4 regions of the Bacillus sp. BACIII genome follow, and region 3 is predicted to be linked to each of the others. Evidence: riboswitches for the same ligand, from Rfam matches in the RefSeq annotation. Region 3 holds a riboswitch; each other region holds the start of a gene.
The links. A riboswitch is a leader RNA that binds a small molecule or an ion and turns the genes downstream of it on or off. The one in region 3 is predicted to bind thiamine pyrophosphate.
Positions count from the first base shown of each region.

Region 1: it holds a riboswitch for thiamine pyrophosphate, as region 3 does, so the genes downstream of both, ACXN9U_RS07970 (ECF transporter S component) here and thiC (phosphomethylpyrimidine synthase ThiC) in region 3, are expected to answer to the same signal.
Region 2: it holds a riboswitch for thiamine pyrophosphate, as region 3 does, so the genes downstream of both, ACXN9U_RS06910 (acetylornithine deacetylase) here and thiC (phosphomethylpyrimidine synthase ThiC) in region 3, are expected to answer to the same signal.
Region 4: it holds a riboswitch for thiamine pyrophosphate, as region 3 does, so the genes downstream of both, thiT (energy-coupled thiamine transporter ThiT) here and thiC (phosphomethylpyrimidine synthase ThiC) in region 3, are expected to answer to the same signal.

Region 1 covers NZ_CM174437.1:1,706,765-1,708,963, reverse strand. Annotated here, with positions in the region: gene ACXN9U_RS07975 (ABC transporter ATP-binding protein) at 1-457, opposite strand, end outside; gene ACXN9U_RS07970 (ECF transporter S component) at 444-1,040, opposite strand; TPP riboswitch at 1,222-1,335, opposite strand; gene ACXN9U_RS07965 (glycosyl hydrolase family 18 protein) at 1,484-2,199, shown strand, end outside.
Region 2 covers NZ_CM174437.1:1,453,721-1,455,919, reverse strand. Annotated here, with positions in the region: gene sigG (RNA polymerase sporulation sigma factor SigG) at 1-40, shown strand, start outside; gene ACXN9U_RS06915 (ABC transporter ATP-binding protein) at 168-965, shown strand; TPP riboswitch at 970-1,078, shown strand; gene ACXN9U_RS06910 (acetylornithine deacetylase) at 1,152-2,199, shown strand, end outside.
Region 3 covers NZ_CM174437.1:2,108,037-2,110,235, reverse strand. Annotated here, with positions in the region: gene ACXN9U_RS10130 (Type 1 glutamine amidotransferase-like domain-containing protein) at 263-955, shown strand; TPP riboswitch at 1,024-1,134, shown strand; gene thiC (phosphomethylpyrimidine synthase ThiC) at 1,257-2,199, shown strand, end outside.
Region 4 covers NZ_CM174437.1:2,879,965-2,882,163, reverse strand. Annotated here, with positions in the region: gene floT (flotillin lipid rafts scaffold protein FloT) at 1-318, shown strand, start outside; gene thiT (energy-coupled thiamine transporter ThiT) at 349-930, opposite strand; TPP riboswitch at 1,030-1,130, opposite strand; rRNA gene ACXN9U_RS14035 (16S ribosomal RNA) at 1,559-2,199, shown strand, end outside.

The sequences.
Region 1 (2,199 bases), 400 kb from region 3:
GTTTTGAACCGCCTGACAGCGAGGCGATCGTCCGTGTTTTCAGATGAGTGATTTCTAATTTTTCCAAAACATCCTCAATAATTGAGTCCATCTCTTCTTTTGTATATTGCAAATTTTCCAGACCGAAGGCTATTTCATCTTCAACCGTCAGCATGCAAAACTGCTGATCCGGATCTTGAAACACGACGCCGATAGATCGGGCGGCGGGTTCTGACAGCTCCGAAAGAGGTGTTCCGTATAAGGAAACGGTTCCCGTTTGAACCGCATCGCAGGCTTCCGGGTACAGACCGTTCAAACAAAGTGCAAGCGAGCTTTTGCCGCATCCGCTCGGCCCGAGCAATAAAACCCGTTCTCCTTTGCGGAGCTGAAATGACACGTCTTGAAAAACCGGCTTCTCATCTTGCTCATAAGAAAAGGTAAGACGGCGGGCCGATAGAAGGGGTTCAGATGCCTGCATCTTGGTTCACCTGTTTCTTCTTCTTGAATTCTTTTCCGAGCGCCATGCCGTTCAGCACCCCTGTGTAAGCCAGCGCATCACTGATTGCTTTGCCGAGAAGGCCGGCAAGAAGCGCACCTGAGACCAGGCGGATGAGAAGCATGACGGCTAATAAACCCGGATTCAAAACAGAGTATCCGGAAATGAACAAGTCATAAATGAAGCTCGCAACAGAAGACCCCATACCGGATAAAAGGAGCACGGGCAGGGTATACACCCGCCAGCGTGTCGCAAAAAAGACCGCTTCCGCACCGATTCCCTGCGCGATGCCGATCAGAATCACCATCGGCCCTGACGGATTTCCGAGTAAACACTCCACAAACGCGGCGATGATTTCAGAAACAAGCGCCGCTCCCGGTTTTTGAATAATGTAGGCGGCAATCACCGAGACGATAAACCAAATACCGTAAATCGGTTCGTAGCTCATCCGGCCGAAAAACCCTGCCGCTATATTGCTTGCATGAGTTGATAATAAATAAACGACAGCAAATACAACACTGATGACGGACATGACGACAATTTCTCTCATTTTCCAATTTTTCATTGTGATCTCCTGCTTTCTTATCGGATAGTCGTATGTATGAAAGAGTTGATTTTACGAAAGACGATTGATCGTAAGTTTCATATTGCGGTGTCCTCCCCCGTTTTTTAATGAAAAATAAAAAACTGCATATCCGAGGGAATATGCAGCAGCAGAACGAAAACGCATGGAAAAAACCCTGCGCTCCGGTCAATCTGCACTTCCCCACGCTGGTATTATCCAGATCGGGTTATAAGGGATCAAAACACGCCTGCCGCATGTTTTATCTCAGCCGATAACAGCACCCCTAGTGCGTTTCCTATACAGTTTTTTATGATGACATCATCATAGTTGATCATATCTGATTTGTAAACAGCCTTTCTCTAAACAGAGTTTGGAATCGGACCGGAAGATCATTCATAAAGATAAGAAGAGCCCTTTTGATCAAAAGGAAACGGAGGACATCTATGTTTGTTCATACAGTGCAGTCTGGTGACTCGTTATTTTCCATCAGCAGAAAGTACGGATACCCTGTTGACAGCATCAGAAGCGTCAACGGGCTTGAGGAAACGAATATCGTTCCGGGGCAGGCGCTTTTGATCCCTCTTAATGAATATACGGTTCAGCCGAATGATACGTATGCCGTTATCGCAAGTAAGACTTATGTTCCGCAGATGCAGCTGATGCAGGCAAACCCGGATATTCCGCCGAACCGGCTGCGGCCGGGTTTAAAAGTGAGAATTCCGGATATCTCCAACTATTTGGCGGGAACCCTGCAATTTTACGTCATTCGGACACCTGAAGCGGACAGAGAGCTCATTAATGATTTTGCACCCTATTCATCGGCGATTTCTTTGTTTGAATATCATTTTGGCCCAAACGGAGATATCATGAATGATTTAAACGACAGAACCGCGATAGAAACCACATGGCAAAACAGAGTGCGGCCGCTTGCGGTCATCACGAATCTGACAGAAGGAGGGTTCAGCCCGGAATTAGCCCATCAAGTCCTGCAGAACCCGACGGCGAGAACGAATCTCGTCAATAATATCGTCTACCTGACCGTAAGAAAGGGATACGGCGGTGTAAATATTGATTTTGAACGGATCAGGGAAGCCGACCGGGACCTGTTTACAGGATTTCTCCGGCAGTTAAAAACCCGGCTCTCAGAGCACCAGCTCGC
Region 2 (2,199 bases), 650 kb from region 3:
GGCAGCCATTAAACAAATGAATAAGAATATCCATCAATAACGGAGAAAGCCTTTAAACATTGTTTTAAAGGCTTTTTTCGTGCGCCGGTTTACGTTTGCGAAAAAGTGATGTATTCTAATGTGTAAAAGTTTTAAGAAAATTGAAACAAATAAACGGGGGAACTGCAATGATTTTACAGCTGGACAATGTGTCATTAAAAAGAAACGGCCAATGGATTTTGAAAAATATCAACTGGCGCGTTGAGAAAAACGAAAATTGGGTGCTGTTCGGACTGAACGGAGCCGGAAAAACAGCCTTGCTGAATATGTTATGTTCTTATTACTTTCCCACTTCAGGAGAGATGCAGGTGCTCGGCCATCAATTCGGCAAAACAGAGCTCGGTGACAGGCTCAGAAAAAAAATCGGTCTTGTTTCGGCGGGTCTGCAGCACAAATTATATGCCGCGGATTCCGCTTTTGAAATCGCCCTCAGCGGCGCGTACGCTTCAATCGGGCTTTACGAAACGCCGAGTGAACAAGTGAGGGAAAAAGCGATCGGTCTTCTGAAGGATTTAGGCGCCATTAGTTTCGCGGACAGACGGTATGAAACGTTATCTCAGGGGGAAAGGCAAAGAGCGCTGATTGCGCGGGCGCTTATGGCTGATCCGGAACTGCTGATTTTGGATGAGCCCGTGACGGGTCTCGATTTTATGGCAAGAGAGCAGCTGCTGGACACGATAACGTCGATCGCTGAAAAAGAAAATGCGCCGTCCATCCTTTATGTCACTCATCATGCTGAAGAAATTCTGCCGGTATTTGATCAGGCGCTGCTTTTAAAACAAGGCGAGGTGTTCGCTGCCGGGAAAATCAAGGACATGCTTTCTGACGAGCGGCTTACAGCGTTTTTCGATATGCCTGTCAACGTCTTATGGAACAACGGCCGTCCATTTTTAACGCGTGCAAAAGCGGCATCATCCGTCAACTAAAATCAATTCACCCTGGGGGTGCTGCTGACGTGCAGCTGAGAGAGACATTGGTCTCAACCCTTAACGGACCTGATCCGGATCATGCCGGCGGAGGGAAGCGGTGAAAAAAAGCGGAGGGAAATCCGTTTTTACCCGTTTCATTTGATGAAACGGGTTTTTTTAATACAGCAAAAGGAGAGATGTTCAATGAATCAGCTTGACATGCTGCTGCAGCAGGCGGATAAACGGCGGGGCGATTTAATACATATTGCTGAAAGGTTGATCGCCTTTCCGACACCGGCTCCGCCTGCAAGAAATACAGCAGAAGCTCAGAAGTGGGTGGCCGGATTTTTAAAAGAAATGGGCTGCTCGGTCGATATGTGGGATGTGTACCCGGAAGACCCGAACGTAGTCGGTGTTTTAAAAGGGACAGATTCAAGCGGGCATCAAAGCCTGATTTTAAACGGACACATTGACGTAGCCGAAGTCAGGGATGAAGACTGGGACTCTGACCCGTTTCAGCCGCTCGTTAAAGCCGGCATGCTGATCGGAAGAGGCGCCGCTGATATGAAAGGCGGATTGGCGTGTGTTCTTTTTTCTCTGAAGCTGATCCATGATGCCGGCATTGAGCTTGCGGGCGACCTCATTGTACAGTCTGTGATCGGAGAAGAAGTCGGCGAGGCGGGGACGCTGGAATGCTGCAAACGCGGCTATCACGCGGATTTTGCGGTTGTCGCGGATACGAGCAGCCTGCATATTCAAGGGCAGGGCGGAGTCATCACCGGCTGGATAGAATTGAAAAGCAAACAAACATTTCATGACGGCATGAGGCGCAATATGATTCATGCGGGCGGAGGCATATTCGGAGCGAGCGCAATCGAAAAAATGGCGAAAATCATCACTGCCTTGGGAGAGCTGGAACGCCACTGGGCGGTAACGAAAAGCTATCCCGGCTTTTCACCAGGCACCAATACGATCAACCCCGCCGTTATTGAAGGGGGAAGGCACGCAGCGTTTGTCGCCGATGAATGCCGATTATGGATTACCGTCCACTTTTACCCGAACGAAACGCACGAACAAGCTGCGGCAGAAATCGAAGACTATATCAATCGTGTCTCTGACGGTGATCTGTGGCTCAGGGAAAACAGGCCGGTGTTCAAATGGGGCGGATCTTCCATGATTGAAGACAGAGGAGAGGTCTTCCCGGCGCTGGAAATCGACCCGGACCATCCGGCCGTTTCTGTTCTGGCGGAAT
Region 3 (2,199 bases):
AGTTCTCTGCAAGATAAATGCGAATCAATTTGAAATTGTTTATCCAGGAGCCAACCTTTTTCCGACAGGAGTACTGACAGTTCACCATCAAGATGGACAACTGCATCTAATTGTTCATGCAGCGCTGTGCTAAGGCAGAGATTTGCGATTTCTGTTATTGCGACAGTATACTTTTTTATGCTGGTCTGTTAAGAAAATATTTATCTCTGCGTGTATACAACTGCTATAATGAATAACAAATTTTTCGGGGGGGAGTGGGATGATGAAACAGATTATTGCGATGGGCGGCGGCGGATTCTCGATGGAGCCGGAAAATTTATCCCTCGATCAATATGTCATCACGCAATCAGAGCGAAAGTCGCCTCGTATTTGTTTTTTGCCGACGGCGAGCGGTGATTCTCAAAACTATGTGCAGCGGTTTTATCGTGCATTTCAAACACTTGATTGTGTGCCGTCTCATTTATCGTTGTTTAAGCCGCCGTCAACAGATTTAACTTCTTTTCTTATGGAAAAGGACGTAATTTATGTCGGCGGGGGAAATACGCGGAATATGCTTGTGTTGTGGAAGGAGTGGGGATTGGATCTTATTCTGAGAGAAGCATGGAAGAGCGGTGTGGTGTTAGCCGGATTAAGCGCGGGTGCAATCTGCTGGTTTGAAGAAGGAGTGACAGATTCAGCCGGGCCGCTGACCAGTATGAAAAGTTTAGGTTTTTTGCAAGGGAGCTTTTGTCCTCATTATGACGGCGAAAAGGACCGGAGACCGATGTATCACCAGCTGATATCTAACGAATTCTTGTGCGGCGGCTATGCGACGGACGATGGAGCGGCTCTTCATTTCATAAATGATCAGCTGTTTCAAACAGTGAGTTCAAGACCAGTTGCAAGGGCATATCGGGTGATGAGGGGGAAACATGGAATAATTGAAACTCCATTGCCTGTCAAATATTTGGGTTGAATTTGCTGAATATTTTCTATATTCCTCTTTTTTTTCGAATGTTTTTATGTTAAGATGAGTCCGAAATCAATAGTTACTGGGGGTGCCCGTCTGAGCGGGCTGAGAGAGAAGCGGCGGCTTCTTAACCCTTTGGACCTGATCTGGTTCGTACCAGCGTGGGGAAGTAAAGGTTTTATTATTGTTGAGGAAAACAATAATAGTTTCTTTCTGACTGCAAAACCGGGTTCTCCAATGAATCCGGTTTTTTTGTGCTGGTGCTGAGCTTGGTTCTGTTATTCAAATGGATAAGGGAGAGATTTGTATGCAAAATCAATCAGTACAGCAAGCGAACATTTCTATTATGTCGAGTTTTTCAGGCAGTAAAAAGGTTTATGTAAAGGGTTCTTCGCCTGACATACGAGTGCCGATGCGGGAAATCAGCCTTAGTCCGACAACGGGGGCGTTTGGGGAAGAGGAGAACCCGCCGGTCCGTGTTTATGATACGAGCGGACCGTATACAGACCCGGATGTACAAATTCAAATTCATGAAGGTCTGAAGCCGCTCCGCACAAAGTGGATTACAAAGCGCGGCGATGTGGAGGAATATAACGGACGGACCGTGAAACCTGAGGACAACGGCTATAAAAAAGAGGGCCGTGCCGCCGAATATCCCGGTTTACAGCGGAAACCGCTGCGGGCCAAGGCAGGGAAAAATGTGACACAATTGCATTATGCGAGAAAAGGCATCATTACGCCGGAAATGGAGTTTATCGCAATTCGCGAGCATGTGTCTCCCGAATTTGTCAGAGACGAGGTAGCCAGCGGCCGGGCGATCATTCCGTCAAATATTAATCATCCTGAAAGTGAACCGATGATTATCGGCAGGAATTTTCATGTGAAAATCAATGCAAATATCGGCAACTCAGCTGTTACATCTTCTATTGAAGAAGAAGTTGAAAAAATGACGTGGGCGATTCGCTGGGGCGCCGATACGATGATGGACTTATCCACTGGGAAAGATATTCATACGACACGTGAATGGATCATCCGCAATTGCCCCGTACCTGTGGGGACGGTGCCGATTTATCAGGCGCTTGAAAAAGTAAACGGCATCGCTGAGGATTTAACGTGGGACATTTATCGAGACACATTGATTGAGCAGGCGGAGCAGGGCGTGGATTATTTCACCATCCATGCCGGCGTATTGCTTCGTTACGTCCCGTTAACGGCCAAACGCACGACGGGAATCGTATCCCGCGGCGGGG
Region 4 (2,199 bases), 770 kb from region 3:
TACGGGCAGGCCGCAATCCTCGATATGATTGTGAAAATGCTGCCTGAGTATGCGAAGCAAGTCTCGGCGCCTCTTTCCAACATTGATAAAATAACTGTCGTTGATACGGGAGGAAGCGGTGAAAACGGCGGAGCCAATAAAGTCACGGGCTATGCAACCAATTTAATGGCCGGTCTTCAGGAAAGTTTAAAAGCATCTTCCGGAATCAATGTAAAAGAGATCATTGAGAATTTTTCAGGCAAAGGAAACATAAAACAAAGCATAAATGAACTTACAAAAGAACTGGGCGATTCGAAAGAAGAACGCAGCTCTGGATAAAAAAACAGCAGGCATAACCCGCCTGCTGTTTCAATTTGCCCGCTTGGTTTCAAGAAGCCGCGGCGCCGTCATGAATAATAAGATAAGGACAATGGCCGAAAGGATAAAAGAAGGAATCATATAGGTCGCGTTGTAGACGAGCGAATAAATCCAGACCGGAGTGCCCTTCGGAGCATAGCTTCCGAAAAAGACCGCTCCGGAGATCACATGTGCCGCATACCGCAGCACACTGCCGATAAAAACGCCGCTTATCACATACACCGTTAATGCGCCTCTTTTTTTAGCCAATGCCGTTTCACGGACACCGGAAGCAAACAAGCCGCTGAAACCGAGAACTGCAAACGCCGCGATATAATCAAGAAATAGCTGCACCGGGTGCTGCAAAAACAAATTGCCGATGGCGATCTGGACAATCCCTGTTAAAAAGCCTGTCGTAAGCCCGGCCTTCACTCCCCAGCGGAATGAAATCAAAAAAATCGGAATCATCATAATAGAGACTGATCCGCCTTGTGGCATCCGGAGAAACATACCTGACACAATGTCCAGAATGACGGCCGCTCCGGTCATAATCGCTATTTCTATTAAGCGCACAAGCTGTGTTGAATGATTCATAGTTTTCCCCCTGGTCAGACAACCGTATCAAGGATAAACAAAAAAGCAGCGCGGGGAAGGATGGGAAAAGGTCCGCGCGCTGCTTACAAAACTGCAATTCATTTGGCTTTGCCACATCCCTACGCCAGCGTTAACTAACAGGTTCAAAGGGTCAGAACAAAACGTTCACTCTCAGCTTTAATGCTCCCCTTGTGGTCATCAAGTATTTAGTTCAATCTTACTATACAAGAAAATATACCAAACCACAAGACAGCATTCTTTCTATAGAAGAGAAACTGAAATAAGTATGAATGAAAATAAACAGGGACTTTTTTTAAAAAAACTATTGTCATACTTTCAAAAGGGTGTTATATTATTAAACGTCGCTGATGAACAGCAGACAAAACAAACAGCTTCGAAAACGATTTAAAAAAGTTGTTGACATAAAAGAAGCTGAGTGGTAAGATAATAAAGCTGCTTCAACGAGCGGTAATGATCTTTGAAAACTAAACAAGACAAAACGTACCTGTTAATTCAAAGTTTTAAATAAATCGCACAGTGATGTGCGTAGTCAGTCAAACTAAGGTCTGCACGATGCAGATCACACAGACGTTACTGCAGGATGCAGTGAACTTAGTCTGTGATCCATTTATCGGAGAGTTTGATCCTGGCTCAGGACGAACGCTGGCGGCGTGCCTAATACATGCAAGTCGAGCGGACAGATGGGAGCTTGCTCCCTGATGTTAGCGGCGGACGGGTGAGTAACACGTGGGTAACCTGCCTGTAAGACTGGGATAACTCCGGGAAACCGGGGCTAATACCGGATGGTTGTTTGAACCGCATGGTTCAGACATAAAAGGTGGCTTCGGCTACCACTTACAGATGGACCCGCGGCGCATTAGCTAGTTGGTGAGGTAACGGCTCACCAAGGCGACGATGCGTAGCCGACCTGAGAGGGTGATCGGCCACACTGGGACTGAGACACGGCCCAGACTCCTACGGGAGGCAGCAGTAGGGAATCTTCCGCAATGGACGAAAGTCTGACGGAGCAACGCCGCGTGAGTGATGAAGGTTTTCGGATCGTAAAGCTCTGTTGTTAGGGAAGAACAAGTGCCGTTCAAATAGGGCGGCACCTTGACGGTACCTAACCAGAAAGCCACGGCTAACTACGTGCCAGCAGCCGCGGTAATACGTAGGTGGCAAGCGTTGTCCGGAATTATTGGGCGTAAAGGGCTCGCAGGCGGTTTCTTAAGTCTGATGTGAAAGCCCCCGGCTCAACCGGGGAGGGTC